2 regions of the Corynebacterium sp. Marseille-Q4381 genome follow, and region 2 is predicted to be linked to the other one. Evidence: predicted binding sites of a transcription regulator. Region 2 holds the regulator's gene; the other holds the start of a gene.
What was found. The regulator LexA, encoded in region 2, represses DNA repair genes until DNA is damaged. The targets are predictions, from matches to a motif close to CGAACANNTGTTCG.
Positions count from the first base shown of each region.

Region 1 (7,640 bases), 180 kb from region 2:
GCTTCGTCCATCCGGATCGCGCGAACGCGCCGAGGTTCGCCCCCTGCGCAAGGTCCGCGGCAAGACCGACGACGGTCGCCTCCGCCTCGGTGAGCTCCACGGGCTGAAGCTCGTATTGGTCTTTGTTGAGCCACAGTTCGCCGTCTTCAAGCTGGATCGGCACCCACATGGAGCGAAGCTCCTTGACATCGCGCTTCAGCATGATCTGGAAGGCGCTAGCGGAGTTGCCGTCGTAGCCGTCCACGTTGGCGCGCACCCACTCTGTGGAGCGGGGGCGGTCGGAGCCGAGCAGCGCGAACACCAAGTTCACGTGGCGGCGGACGGCGTCGCGTTCACTCACCGCCGGTGACCTCTGCGATAAGGGCGTCCACGCGCTCGTCCTGGGTGGCGAACGGATCGAGCAGTTCCACGCTTGTGGGCTGCGGGCGGTTGATCTTCAGGTGCACCCAGTCGACGTTATAATCCGCGCCCGCTTCCCGCACGGCGTGGAGGAATTTTCCTCGCAAAGCTGCACGCGTGGTCGCGGGTGCCTGCGCCACGGCCTGCTCGATGGTTTCGTCCGTGGTCCACCGCGTGGCGAGGCCTTTGCGCTCCAGTAAGTAGAACAGCCCGCGGTCGCGGTTGATGTCGTGGTACGTCAGGTCGATCTGGGCGAGCTTCGGGTGGTCCCAGTCCGCGCCGAGCTTGTCCTTGTAGCGGGTCAGCAGCTTGCGCTTGATTACCCAGTCGATCTCGGTGTCCACGCGGGAGAAGTCCTGGGAGGCGATCGCGTCGAGGGTGCGCTCCCACAGATCCACCACCTTGGCCATGTCCGCGTTCGGTGTCCCCTCGTCCGGGCGGTTCTCCAACCAGCGCTTCGCGGCGCTGAGGGTTTGCCGTTGGACGTCGAGTGCGGTGGTGAGGCGGCCGTCTTTAAGCGCAAGCTCCGTGGCGCCCGTCGGATCCGCGGCGATATCCCGGATGTGGCTGATCGGGTTTTCCAGCTCGAAGTCCGGCAGGTCGAAGCCCGCCTCGAGCATCTCGATGACCAGCAGCGTCGAGCCGATCTTCAGCGCGAAGGTGGGCTCGGACATGTTCGAGTCGCCGACAATGACGTGCATGCGGCGGAACCGGTGTGAATCGCCGTGCGGCTCGTCGCGGGTGTTGATGATCGGGCGCGTGCGCGTGGTGGCCGAAGACACGCCCTCCCACACCTGGTCGGCACGCTGCGAGATAACGAAGCGGCCTTTCTGGATCATGCCGGCGCCGCAGATGAGCTGGCGGGTGATCAGGAACGGTAGGAGCTGCTTGCCGAAGGATTTCAGCGCCAGGTCGCGGCTGATCAGGTAGTTCTCGTGCGCGCCGTACGAGTTGCCGGCGGAGTCGACGTTGTTCTTGAACAGGTAGACGTCGGCGCCGATCCGGTCGGCGGCCAGCGACTCGACCGCCTTTGCCGCGAGCTCGCTGAAGATTGCCTCGCCCGCCTTGTCGTAGTTGAGCAGCTGGGTGACCGAGTCGCACTCGGCGGTGGCGAATTCGGGGTGCGAGCCCACGTCCAAATACAGCCTGGAGCCGTTCGCCGTGAAGATGTTGGAGCTGCGGTGCTTCGCCACCACCGGGCGGAACAGGTAGCGCGAGACCTCCTCCGGCGTCAACACCGCCTTGCCGTCGCGGTAGGCGGCGACCCCGAACTCGGTCTCCACCCCCATGATGCGGCGGGGGTACATCTACTGCCCGCCCTTTTGCACGAACGAGCGGACGAACTCCTCGGCGTTGGTGTCCAGCAGCGCGTCGATCTCGTCGAGGAGATCGTCCGTGCCCTGGGTGTTGATCTGCGCCTGCGATTGTTCGAGGTCTTGCTCCTCGCCGTCGTCGCCGCCCGGGTAGCCGAAGATCTGCTGCTGATTAGCCATGCTGTAACCCTAACGCGTCAATGAGCTCGTGCACCCCATGAGCTGCGTCGAGCGCGTCGCCGACGGTTTCCTTGGTAAAGGAGTCGATCGTATCCATCGGCACCCGCACCAACTCGTCGCCCACCCGGAAGATGATCGACTGCCAGCTGGCCGCAGCGATGTCCTCGCCGAACTTTGAGGTCACACGCCCGCGGAAGTACGCCCGCGAGTCTTTCGGCGGGGTCACCGCCGCGTGCTCGATCTCCGCGGTACTCACCATCGTTTTCATCCGCCCCTTGCGCACCAGCGCGTGGTACAGCGACTTCTCGGGATCGATGTCGGAGTACTGAATGTCGATCAGCTGCAGCTTCGGGTCCGCGATATCCACGCCGCGATCTACATACTGCTTGATCAGCGCCCATTTCGCCGTCCAATCCAGGCGGTCGGCCGTTGAAAGCGGGTCGCGTTCCAGGTCGTCGAGGATCTCGCCCCAGAGCTGGAGCACTTGCTTATCGACGCCCCCCAGCTCCCCCAACGCCCCACAACGATCCCGATACTCCCGCAGGATGGCGGTGGCGGAGAGGAGGCGGGCGTCGGCAAGCAGGAGCTCATGGGTGAGCGACGGATCGTGCGAGACCTTTTTGATCTCCGCGACCGGATTCTTCAGCGCAAGGTCCGAGAAATCCACCCCGGCCTCGATCGCGTCGATCACCAGCTTGGTCATGCCGACTTTGAGGAAGTTCGCGTACTGGCTCATGTTGGCGTCGCCCACAATGACGTGGAGGCGGCGGAACCGCTCCGCATCCGCGTGCGGCTCGTCGCGGGTGTTGACGATGCCGCGGTTCAGCGTTGTCTCCAGGGAGATCTCCTGCTCGAAGAAATCCGCGCGCTGCGAGATCTGGAACCCCGCCCGCTCGTTCGCCTGCCCGATGCCCACCCGGCCCGCGCCGATGATGACCTGGCGCGTGACAAAGAACGGCATCAGCGCCTGTGTCAGGCGCTGGAAGTCGGTGTCGCGGGAGTAGAGGTAGTTCTCGTGGCTGCCGTAGGACTGGCCCTTGCCGTCGACGTTGTTTTTGTAGAACTTCAACGGCGGGCACGGCTCGTGCTTGTTCAGCACGCTAACCTGCTGTTCCCAGAGCTGGCGGACCGCGGCGGCCGCCTTGTTCAAGTAGATGTCCCCCGCTGCGTCCTGCACCATCGCGTCGAACGCGTTCGAGGTCTCCGGCGCCGAGTACTCCGGGTGGCCGTGGTCGACGTAGAACCGCGCCCCGTTCTCGGTCACCACGTTTGCAACGCCCATCGCGTTCGGGTCCACCACCGGCACCGTGCGGTAGCGCTGGAGGTCGAACCCGCGCGTGTCTTTGAGTGGAGCCTCCTCCTCGTAGTCCCACCGCGACCGCGCCGCCGTGTGCAGCGCCGCGTACGCCACCACCGCGTGCGTGGAGGTGAGCAGCGGGCTCAGCGTCGGGTCGTCGGGACAAGTGATGCCGTACTCGGTCTCGGTGCCCATAAAACGTGCCATGGGTCACCAGCCTAGTGGGGGGCGGAAATTATGCGAGGCATAATACCGTCTACTTGAGGTTGAGGGCGTATCGAACGTGTGGGCGGTGCTGTTGGGGGTCTGGTATCCGCAAAACCCCAGGGGATTATGCCTGGCATAATACCCTTTACTTTAGGTTGAAGGTTGCTTTCTCTTCATGCGAACGCGTGTTCTAATTCGTGGCTTCGTGTGTTAGGTGCGTTTTGTATGGTGTATCCACTCCGTCCAAAAGGACCTTGAAACAAAGGAAACATAGCCATGACCAGCACGATTACCGCCACCGATTTCGACGTCAACGCCAAACCGCCGTCGAAGCGAGCATATGAGATCGCAGATGCGATCAGGCGCTCTCACCAGAGGGCGAACATGACGAAATCGGACCTTCTCGAGCAGATAGCGGAGTTTGACGCCAGCGATCTCGCCTACTCATTCGGCGCGGTGAGCACCGCAAGCTGGCTCGCCCGCGAGTTGCACTACCCGGTCCCCACTGCCTACGAGTACGTCCGAGTGGCGCGGAAACTCCAGGAGTTTCCGATGCTCAAGACGGCGTTTAGCTATGGCGAGCTGGATTACACCACGGTGCGGCTGCTGCTCCGGTACATCAATGAGCGCAACGAGAGAGGGCTCCTCGTGCTGGCAAAGGAACTGACGTTTACCGAGCTTCGGCGCGTCCTCGCCGGCGTCGAACCCGAGGATAAGGATGACGATGAAAAGCCCGACGAGCCGTATCTGGACGCCCACACTCGCGACGACGGGATGATCGCCGGTAGTTTCCTTCTCCCACCAGTCGAGGGCGAGAAATTCAAGGCTGCCCTCAAGATTGCGGAACTGGCATCCTACGGGGCGCAAGAGGGTGACGAGACCGAACCTCCTAAAGAGGCGTGCCCTGCGAAGATGGTGGACGAGCCGCGCCCCAATCCGGGGATGAGTGCGGAGAAGATCCTCCGGCCGCCGTCGCGGTTCGGGGCGCCGCTGAAGTCAGCGATGTACGACGCATTCGTCACCATGATCGACATGGTGCGCACGAACCCGGTCAGTCCCCTTCGAGCGCCCGGCGCGCACGTGAACATCATGTGCACGACGGACGGCAGGGCGTGGATGCCCTCGAACCCGCAGGCTCCGTCGAGCGCGATCCGGCAGTACCTCCACAACGCGCTGGGCCGCTGGCACATCATGGATGGCAAGGGGCTCACGCTGAATATGGGTAGACAGCAGCGGTTCGCCACAGATGCGCAGGTTACCGCGCTGCTCGCTCAGTGGGAGTACCAGTGCGCGATGCCCGGGTGCAACCACTCGCGGTTTATGGAGATCCACCATATTCACGAGTGGGTCGATGGGGGCTCAACCGACATCGACAACCTGATTCCCCTGTGTTCAAGCTGCCACTCGAAGGTCTCGCACGGTCTTGCGCACATCGCCAACAACAGCGGGTACATCGAGTTTAGGTTCCTCGACGGGTCCCGGTACGTCGCCGAGGGCCGGAGCCTGCCTAAGCGGGTGGAGGACTTCGAAGGTCCGATGGTCCTCGACCCCGACGAGGTGACCTTTGGCTAGAGGTTGAGGGTTACCAGCCGCGCTCCGCGAGACGGTGCGGGGCGGGAAGGTCGGCGACGTTGATGCCGACCATGGCTTCACCGAGCCCGCGGGAAGCCTGGGTGACGGCGGCGATGTCCTGCCAGTTGCGGGTCGCGGCGACCACGGCCTTGGCGCGAGCCTCCGGGTTGCCGGACTTGAAAATACCCGAGCCGACAAACACGCCGTCCGCGCCGAGGTGCATCATGAACGCGGCGTCGGCGGGGGTGGACACGCCGCCGGCGACGAGCAGGGGCACCGGCAGGCTGCCGTGCTCGGCAACGTAAGCTACGAGGTCGTAGGGCGCCTGAAGCTCCTTGGCGGCCACATAGAGCTCGTCGCGGTTTCCTGCCCAGATCGCCTGCAGGCCGGCGATCTCGGAGGTGATCTTGCGGATGTGCTTGGTGGCCTCGGAGACGTCGCCGGTGCCAGCCTCGCCCTTGGAGCGGATCATCGCGGCGCCTTCGTTGATGCGGCGAAGCGCCTCGCCGAGGTTCGTCGCACCGCAGACAAACGGCACCTCGAAGTCGCGCTTGTCAATGTGGTTGACGTAGTCGGCTGGGCTTAGCACTTCCGACTCGTCGATGTAGTCCACGCCGAGGTGCTCGAGGATCTTCGCCTCGTACACGTGGCCGATGCGCGCCTTCGCCATCACCGGGATGTCGACGGCGTCGATGATGCCCTCGATGAGGTCCGGGTCGCTCATGCGGGCGACGCCGCCCTGGGCGCGGATGTCGGCGGGGACGCGCTCGAGCGCCATCACAGCGACGGCGCCGGCGTCCTCGGCGATACGGGCCTGCTCGGGCGTGACCACGTCCATGATCACGCCGCCGAGGAACTGCTTGTTTACTTCGGAAAAATCAGCCATGCGAACAAGTCTGTCTATCCAACTGGTAGATTCCAAGAGCCAGTTCTAGATAGTTTCTCTGTACCAGTTGGAGGGGCACAGTGCTTATCGACGTCACCGCGAACCACCCGCTGCCCCTTCCCGCGCAGATCGCGGCCGGAATTCGGGCCGCGGTCGCTGACGGCAGCTTGATGCCGGGGGACGCGGTGATATCGACGAGGGCGCTCGCGGCGCAGCTCGGGGTCTCGCGCGGGACCGTGGTCGCCGCGTACGACCAGCTGATTAGTGAGGGCTACCTGCTTGCGTCCCAGGGGGCGCCGACTCGAGTGCACCCGGAGCTGCCCGCGGCGAGCGGCCAGGCTGGTGCGGCGGGTGGGGTTGAGGTGGCGTTGGCAAGCAACCTGCTGCTGTCGCTGAAACCTGCGCCGAGCGCTGCGGGCGGCGTGCGGCCTGCGGCGTGGCGCGCGGCGTGGCGGGAAGCAGCTGCGGAGCCGGGTGGGCCTGTGGACAAGTCGGGGCAGCCGGAGCTGCGGGAGGCGGTGGCTGAACACCTGCGCCTCACCCGCGGGCTGAATGTCGCGCCGGGGCAGCTGGTGGTCAGCGGTGGCTCGCGCGAGGGGCTGATGCTGATCCTGGCCACGCTCGCTGCGCAGACCGGGCGGCGGTTGCGGGTGGGCGTGGAAAGTCCGGGGCACCCGGGGCTGCGGCGCATCATCCCGATGGGTGGGCACGAGCTGGTTGAATGCGCCACGGACGTGGGCGGAATTGAGGTGGCGCACCTGCCTGGCGGCCTGGACGCGGTGCTGGTGACGCCAGCGCACCTGTACCCGCTCGGCGGAACCATGCCGGCAGCGAGGCGTGCACAGCTGGTTGAGTGGGCGGTGCGCACCGGCACGGCGGTGATTGAGGACGACTTTAACGCGGAGCTGCACTACCGGACGGCGCCCCAGCCGACGCTTGCCGCGCAGGCGCCGCAGGGCGCGGAAGTGTTCACGCTCGGGACGTTTTCGACGCTTTTGTCGAAGGAGTTGGCGGCGGGGTATGTGGTGGCGTCGGCAAGCAGCGCGGAGAGCTTGGCGCAGACGCGCCGGGTGCTGGGGATGCCGGTGAGCGCCGTGACGCAACGCGCGGTCGCCCACCTGCTGCGCGGAGGGTACGTCCGGCGCAACACGCGCGCGGTGCACGCGCGGCTGGCGGCGCGCCGCGACGTGCTCGAGGCCGACCTGCTCCCGGCGCTGCGGGGGATGGGCGCTGCGGCGGAACTGTCCGGGGCGGTCGGCGCAGACGCCGTGGTGTCCTTCGCGTCCGAGGAGCGCACGGCCGAATTCGAGGCGCTACTCGCGCAAGCCGGGTACGAGGCGGGCCGGCTGCCCCGCGCACTGATCTTGAGTTTTTCTCACCTCGACGAGGCGGAGTTCGCGACAGCGGTGGCAACGCTGGAGCGCCTGACCAGCCAGGCGTAGATCGCGCCGGTGATGTTGTGCAGCACGGCGGCCACGGCGCCGGGCAGCGCGGCTTCAGGGGCGAAGAACTTGCCGGCCATGCCGGACGACAGGCCGGCGGATTGGGTGCCCACCTCAACCGCGACGGTGCGGCGGTAGCTTTCGGGCTGGCCGGTGAGTTTGGCGGCGTAGTAGCCCAGGACGTAGCCGAGCACGTTGTGCAGCAGCACGGCGAGGAAGACGATGGCGCCGACCTGCAGCAGCGCGTCCTTGTTCTTGGCCACCGTCGGGAAGACCACGCCGCCGATGCCGAGGATGGAGATCCACGGCAGGACCGGGGAAATCTTCTCCATCCAGCTGTCCAG
Region 1 covers NZ_JBAJNR010000001.1:55,112-62,751, forward strand. The annotation lists gene V6D40_RS00285 (helix-turn-helix transcriptional regulator) at 1-340, opposite strand, end outside; gene pafA (Pup--protein ligase) at 333-1,706, opposite strand; gene V6D40_RS00295 (ubiquitin-like protein Pup) at 1,707-1,892, opposite strand; gene dop (depupylase/deamidase Dop) at 1,885-3,396, opposite strand; gene V6D40_RS00305 (HNH endonuclease signature motif containing protein) at 3,673-4,968, shown strand; gene pdxS (pyridoxal 5'-phosphate synthase lyase subunit PdxS) at 4,979-5,854, opposite strand; gene pdxR (MocR-like pyridoxine biosynthesis transcription factor PdxR) at 5,935-7,296, shown strand; gene V6D40_RS00320 (bile acid:sodium symporter family protein) at 7,230-7,640, opposite strand, start outside.
Region 1: the regulator LexA is predicted to act here: its motif matches at 3,575-3,588, upstream of V6D40_RS00305 (HNH endonuclease signature motif containing protein).

Region 2 (7,640 bases):
GACATCCGCGCCGAGGAGCAGCAAGACGGTTTCGAGGTCGAGTACCGCAAGCTGCGCCTTGAGCAGGTTATCCTTGTCGGCGCGTGGACGGAGGGCACCACCGCCGAGATGGAGGCGAACATGCTCGAGCTTGCCGCGCTGGCGGAAACGGCCGGCGCCGAGGTGCTCGACATCCTGTACCAAAAGCGCGACAAGCCGGACCCGGGCACCTACATCGGCTCCGGCAAGGTCAAGGAGCTCGGCGAGATCGTGCAGGCGACCGGCGCCGACACCGTGGTCTTCGACGGCGAGCTCTCGCCCGGCCAGATGGTGGCGCTGGAGGAGGCGCTGAACATCAAGGTCATCGACCGGACGATGCTCATTTTGGACATTTTCGCCCAGCACGCGAAAAGCCGCGAGGGTAAAGCGCAAGTCAGCCTCGCGCAGATGGAGTACCTCTACACGCGCACCCGCGGCTGGGGCGGCAACCTGTCGCGCCAGGCGGGTGGACGCGCCGGTTCGAACGGCGGCGTGGGCCTGCGCGGCCCTGGTGAGACGCGCATCGAGGCGGACCGCCGGCGCCTGCGCACGGAGATGGCGAAGCTGCGCCACCAGCTGCGCGCCATGCAGACGTCGCGCGAGGTGAAACGCGCGCAGCGCGCGCGATCGGCCACGCCGAAGATCGCGATCGCGGGCTACACCAACGCCGGCAAGTCCTCGCTGATCAACGCCATGACCGATGCGGGTGTGCTGGTGGAGGACGCGCTGTTTGCGACGTTGGACCCGTCGACAAGAAAAGCTCAGCTTGCCGACGGCCGCACCGTCGTCCTCACCGACACCGTCGGCTTCGTGCGCCACCTTCCGACCCAGCTCGTCGAGGCGTTCAAATCGACGCTCGAGGAGGTCGCCGGCGCGGACCTCGTGCTGCACGTCGTCGATGGCTCGGACCCGTTCCCGCTGAAGCAAATCGAGGCGGTGGGCGAGGTGCTCGCCGAGATCACGCGCGACACGGGCGAGACGCTGCCGCCGGAAATCGTGGTGGTGAACAAGATCGACGAGGCGGATCCGGTCGTGCTCGCTGAGCTGCGCCACGCGTTCGACCGCACCGGCCGCGACGTCGTCTTCGTCTCCGCGCTCACAGGCGAGGGGATTAGCGAGCTCGAGGCGAAGATCGAGATGTTCCTCAACACCCTCGATGAGCACGTGACGATGTTGGTGCCCTTCACGCGCGGCGACGTCGTGTCACTGCTGCACGAGCACGGCACCGTGCGTTCAGAAAGCTACGAGGAGCACGGCACGCTTATCGACGTCCGCCTGCCCCGCATCCTCGCCGACCAACACCGCGAGTTCGTCGTCTCCCCTTAGACGAGCTTGCTGGCTGCCGCCTCGTCCAGGATGACCGCGACGTTCTCGTGGCGCTGCAGCGCGCTGGCGGGGCAGTCCTCGGTGACCGGGCCCTCGATGAGCGCGCGCACCGCATCGGCCTTGTTTTCGCCGGTGGCGATGAGCACAATGCGCTTGGCCTCCATAATGGTGCCGATGCCCTGGGTCAGTGCGCGGCGCGGCACTTCCCCCTCGCTGTCGAAGAAGCGGGCGTTGTCCGCGATCGTCTGCGGGTGCAGGTCGATGACGCGGGTGCGCGAATCGAGGGGGCTGCCCGGCTCGTTGAAGGCGATGTGGCCGTTGGCCCCGATGCCCAAGATTTGGTGGTCGACGCCGCCGGCGGCAGCGATCGCGCGCTCGTACGCCGCAGCCGCGGCCTCCGCGTCTGCCGCGGTGCCGTCGAGAGAATGCACGTCAGCGTCCGCGATGTCGATGTGGCTGGTTAGTTCGCGCCGGATCGTCGCGTAGTACGACTCGGGGTGGGTTGCGGGTAAGCCGTAGTACTCGTCCAGCAAAAACGCTTTGCAGTTCCCGAAACTCAGGCCCTCTTCCACGTGGCGGCGGGTGAGCTCTCGGTAGGTCGGGGTGGGGGTGGAGCCCGTCGCTAAGCCGAGCACTCCTCCCGCCCGAACCGTGGGCTCCAGTAGGTCGGCTGCGGCGGCGCCGACTTCTTCTTTGGTGCTGCGGATCAGAATTTCCATGTGGAGTAATGTACTTCAGCTGCGCATTGTGGAGAAGATTTCGGCGCGGCGGCGGGGTTATCCACAATTTCGGAGGGGGCCCTTTACTTGGTGTTGTTGCGCCTCTAGCGTCTTGGCCATGACCCCGTTTGCCAGCATGATCGCCGCGTTGACGGTCGATGCCCTCGAGGGCTTCGACCGCGGCGCGGCGCTTGCCGCCGGCATTTCTTCGTCGACCGCGGGGGACTGGGAGGCGGTGCACAACGCGTACTTCGGGCCCACGCGGTACGTGCGGCTGCAGCGTCAGGCGGTGTCGCTGGCGCGTGCGGGCCGGTTCCCGCTCGATCAGCTGGTGCTCATTGAGAAGAAGCTCAAGCTCGTCGCTGATGCTGCTGAACGCGCCGCGCTGCGGGTGGAGCTGCTCCAGTCGCGCCGCTCGTACAAGTATTTGCAGCAGCGCGCGAAAGAACTCGTTCCGGTTGAGGAGAAGCCGTACAAGAAGCAGGCTTCGTTCACCCGCTCCCGGTGCGGCACCCGCGGGTTCCACATTGGTTCGGACGAGCGGCGCCTCGCCGATCTTGAGCACCGCCTGCGTGAAGGTCTCGACCCCGGTCAACCCGCGGGGCCGCAGATGGAGGAGAAGTTCTGGTCGTTGTTCGAGAACTCAGGCGGCGGCATCGCGCCAGCTGCGCCGCAGCCCTGCGTGCTGGTGCCGCTGGATAAGCACGTAGCTATTCTGCAGGGCGCAGGCGACGACACGGAGCTCATGCTTACCGACGGCACCTCAATCACCGGCGCCCAATACCTGGCTTTGCACCACGCTTGCGATCTCCAGGTGGCGCTGTTCCACCCCGAGCACGGCGCAGTGAACTTGTACCGCACCCAGCGCCGCGCCAACACCAAGCAGCGCACCTTAGCCGCGCTGGTGTCGCCCGGTTGCGCGGTACCCGGGTGCCGGTTGCCGGCCGACCACTGCGAAACGCACCACGTAACTGCGTGGAAACACGGCGGCGAGACGAACATTTCGAACCTGGCGGTGCTGTGCTCGTACCACAACCGCATCAACAACGACGACCCCGATGATGCGAGTCCCGGCTGGCAGAAACGACGGCGGCGGGCCGGTCGCATCGTGATGAACCGCGGCGGGCCGGCCTACCGAACCTGGACCGGGCACCTTCTACCCGCCAACCGCCCCGGCGCGATGGAGCTCCTGTTCGGACCGCGCGTGCCCGCGGGGTAGGAGATTGCGCCGCTCGGGTGCGATAATGGCTCCCCGTGAATGAAACGCCCCGCACTCCCGATACGACACGATTTGGTTGGACGCTGCACGGCGACGGCAAACGGGTGAGCCCCGGTGCCGTCGTCGCCCCGGATGAGCGGCTCTCCTGGCCGCGCACGATCGGCATCGGCATGCAGCACGTGGTCGCTATGTTCGGCGCCACGCTCCTCGTGCCCACCCTGACCGGGTTCCCGGTCAACACCACGCTGCTCTTCTCCGGCCTCGGCACGATCATCTTCCTGCTGCTGACAAAGAACAAGCTGCCGAGCTACCTCGGTTCGTCGTTCGCGTTCATCGCCCCGCTGACTGCCTCGCAGCAGTACGGGATGGGTGCGCAGCTCGGCGGCGTGCTGATCACCGGCCTGGCGCTCATCCTCGTCGGCGTGATCGTCCAGGCCGCCGGCAAGCGCGTCATCGACGCCGTCATGCCGCCCGTGGTCACCGGCGCGATCGTGGCGCTCATCGGTTTCAACCTCGCCCCGACGGCTGTGGCGAACGTGGAGACGCAGCCGGCGGTCGCCGGCGTCACGCTTGTGACCATCGTTCTGGTCACCGTTGCCGCGCGCGGGATGGCGTCCAGGCTGTCCATCCTCATCGGAGTGGTTGTCGGTTGGGTTTTCGCCGCCCTGACGGGCGGTCTTGACGACGCCGCCTTAGACACCATCGGCGCCGCCCCCTGGGTGGGCTTGCCCGCCTTCCACACGCCGGAGTTCCGCCTTTCGGCTGTGCTGGTGACGCTGCCCGTGCTGGTGGTGCTCATCGCCGAAAACGTCGGTCACGTCAAGGCGGTGTCCGAGATGACCCACCGCGACCTCGACTCCCTGCAGGGCAAAGCGCTGATTGGCGACGGCATCGCGACCACACTCGCCGGCGGTTTCGGCGGCTCCGGCACCACGACCTACGCCGAAAACATCGGCGTGATGGCGGCGACGAAGGTGTATTCCACGGCCGCCTATTGGGTCGCGGCGGTGTTCGCGATCGTATTGGCGTTCATCCCGAAGTTCGGCGCCGTTATTTTCACCATTCCAGCGGGCGTGCTCGGCGGCGCCTGCCTGGTGCTCTACGGGCTGATCGGCATGCTGGGCGTTCGCATCTGGCAGGACAACCGCGTCGACTTCACCGATCCGGTGAACCTCACTGCTGCGGCGGTGGCGCTGATCGTGGGTATCGGCAACCTCACGCTGCACGCCGGCCAGGTTGCCCTTGAAGGCATCGCGTTGGGCTCCGTCGGGATCATCGTGGTGTACCCGATCATGCGCTGGATCTACGACACCATCGGCGAGGGGCAGTACCGCTAAACGACGCCCTCCTAAGCGTCGTCCAAGTTCCGCTCGATCAGCGCCGCGATCGACTCGACGGCCTTCGGGTTGTCGGAGGTGACGGTGACCTCGTCGCCGAATTCGGCGCCCATCGCCATGATCATCAGCGCTGAGGCGGCATCCGTTTCGTCCTCATCGTCGCCTCCGACAAGCGAGAGAATGACTTCGTCGTCGTACTCGCCCGCGGCGTCGGCGATAACGGTCGCTGGGCGCGCGTGCAGGCCCACGTGGGAGCCAACCTTCACCGTCTTGGAAGCCATGATGGGGTCCTTTCGTTGTGCGCGAACATCAGTTGCAGTGACAACCAGTCTAGAGACTGTCGGCGATGACGACATTGACCCCGTGCCTCTCAAGATCGGCGACCAAGGACTGCGGAGCACCCCAGTCAGTCACCACCACGTCCACCGCGTCGAGCGGGGCGAAACTCACCAGGTAGTCGTTGCCGAGCTTCGTCGAGTCGCACAGCACCACCACGCGGCGCGCGTTGGTTACCATCGCAGCCTTCACCGCGGCTTCGTGCGCGTCGGCGGTGGATAGGCCGTGGTCCACTGTGAGGGCGTTGGTGCCGACAAACGCGACGTCGGCACGCAAAAGCGCAAGCGTCCGCAGCGCCGTGTCACCCACGACCGCCTGCGCAATGGCCCGCACCGTCCCGCCGAGAAGCTGCACGTCGCCGACGCCGGCTTCGGCGAGCTCCAGCGCCGCCGGCAGCGAGTTCGTCACAATCGACCACGAACTCGCCTCCGGCAGGAACGCTATCCGCTGCGCCAACGCGCTGATCGTCGTGCCCGAATCCAGAAAAATTGACTTGCCGGGCTCCGAAGGCAAAAACGCCGCTGCCGCCCTCGCGATCGCCTCCTTCGCATCAAGCGCAGAGCGCAACCGCGCAGCCAGCGGAAACTCGGACGTCATATATCCCTGGCTCGCCACCGCACCCCCGTGGACGCGCTGGACCACCCCTTCGTCGTTCAACGCGGCCAAGTCCCGCCGAATTGTTTCAGCGGTGACGTCGAAGCGCTCAGCAAGCTCCGCAACGCTCACCCGCCCCTCAACGGCGGTCAGCGCGGCGATTTGGCGGCGGCGTTCCTCGGCCTGCATCGCTGCTACAGTGCTCGGAAGACAGACACGACGAGGCCCATAATCTCGGCGTCGTCGCCCTTAATAGGGGAGAAGGCCTCGTTGCGCGGAAGAAGCCACACGCCCGTCGCGTCCTTGTGGAACACTTTCGCCGTCGCTTCGCCGTCGATCAGCGCGGCGACAATTTGGCCTTCTTCAGCCACCGGCTGCGATCGCACGACTAGCCAGTCGCCGTCGAGAATCGCCGCGTCGATCATGGAATCGCCGACGACTTTGAGCATGAACACGTCACCGTCCCCGAGCAGCTCATCCGGCAGCGGGTAGTACGTCTCGACGTTCTCCTCCGCCAGGATCGGCGCTCCCGCGGCAATCTGCCCGACAACCGGAACAAACCGCGGGCTCGACGCCTCTTCCGGGGTTTCGGCGGGGGCCGCCTTCTTTCGTTTCACGGGTTCCGGCAGGTGGCGCAGGTCCACGGCGCGAGGTTTGTTCGGGTCGCGGCGCAGGAACCCCTTCTTCTCCAGCTCTTTAAGCTGGTACGCCACCGAGGAGGTGGACTGCAGGCCCGCCGCGTCGCCGATCTCGCGGATGCTTGGCGGGTAGCCGCGCAGCACGACCGCGTCCTGGATTACCTGCAGAATGCGGCGCTGGCGCTCGGAGAGAGCGCTCATGTCGAGTTCGTTCGGGTCCGCCTTCTTGCGCGGCATGCGTTCTCCTTGGACGTTGGGGCAGTTGCTTATCGACGAAGCTACCACGCTAAGCAAGTGTGTTCGATATTCTCCACCGGTGTGCTATAAATCGAACATGTGGGCGTTAGAACAGGTGAGCGTACGAACCGGCGCCCGTGTTGGGCGGGCAGTTAGTATTTGGCCCAGTTGAATGAGAGGAGATAAGCAATGACCACCATGATTTACCCGTACGGCGGCGCACCGGCGTCGGAGGTTTGGGACGTCAACCGCGGGAGTTCCCGCACGGGCGAACGTGCCGTTGTTCGAACGTTAGCGCCCGCGAATCGAACGGCGGAGCGAACGGCTGCCCCTGCCGGTGGCCGCGCTCTTCCGCAGCACGACGGGTTCGAACCGGGTCGCGAGCGTCGCGATAATCTCGCCCTCGGCGGGCTGATGGCGGCGGCGCTGATCGCCGGGTCGCTCTTCGGCGGCGCGTTCGGCGCGGGGGATGCGCCGGTTCAACCCAGCAGCGTCTTGGAAGCGGCGCGCTAGGATAGAGGTCATGTTTTGCCCGTTCTGCCATCATGAGCAGTCGCGCGTGACCGATTCGCGCACGGTGGAAGGCGGCGCCGCGATCCGTAGACGCCGCGAGTGCACGGAGTGCGGGGGGCGCTTCACCACGGTGGAGAAAGCCGTGCTGACAGTGGTCAAGCGCAACGGGGTCAGCGAGCCGTTCGACCGCGACAAACTTATCCTGGGTGTGCGTCGCGCCTGCCAGGGCCGCGACGTGTCCGACGACGCGCTGAAGCGCCTCGCGCAGCAAGTTGAGGAGACGGTGCGCGCTCAAGGCAGCTCGCAGGTGCCGGCGAACCAGATCGGCCTCGCGGTGCTTGAACCGCTGCGCGCGCTCGACGAGGTGGCGTACCTGCGCTTCGCCTCCGTGTACAAGTCGTTCGAAAGCGCGGACGATTTCGAGTCCGAGATCCGCCTCATGCGCAGGCGCGACCGTTCGGAATTCTAGCGCCCGGTATCAGCGCCCGAGCTTGTCGGCGAGCTTCTCAATTCGTCGCTGGCTCACCGGCTGCGGCGTGCCCAGCCGCTGAGCGAACAGGCTGACGCGCAGCTCCTCGATGCGCCACAGGATGTCTTTGTAGGCGCGAGACTTCCGCACACTCGCAGGCAGTTTCGCGACACGCGCCTCGAGGTAGCGCTTCGACTCGTCGACGACCGACTGGCGGTCGGCGTCGCGGTCTGG
Region 2 covers NZ_JBAJNR010000001.1:239,276-246,915, reverse strand. The annotation lists gene hflX (GTPase HflX) at 1-1,344, shown strand, start outside; gene nagB (glucosamine-6-phosphate deaminase) at 1,341-2,063, opposite strand; gene V6D40_RS01250 (HNH endonuclease signature motif containing protein) at 2,182-3,282, shown strand; gene V6D40_RS01245 (uracil-xanthine permease family protein) at 3,318-4,619, shown strand; gene V6D40_RS01240 (HPr family phosphocarrier protein) at 4,631-4,900, opposite strand; gene V6D40_RS01235 (DeoR/GlpR family DNA-binding transcription regulator) at 4,950-5,738, opposite strand; gene lexA (transcriptional repressor LexA) at 5,744-6,424, opposite strand; gene V6D40_RS01225 (hypothetical protein) at 6,614-6,937, shown strand; gene nrdR (transcriptional regulator NrdR) at 6,948-7,406, shown strand; gene hrpA (ATP-dependent RNA helicase HrpA) at 7,416-7,640, opposite strand, start outside.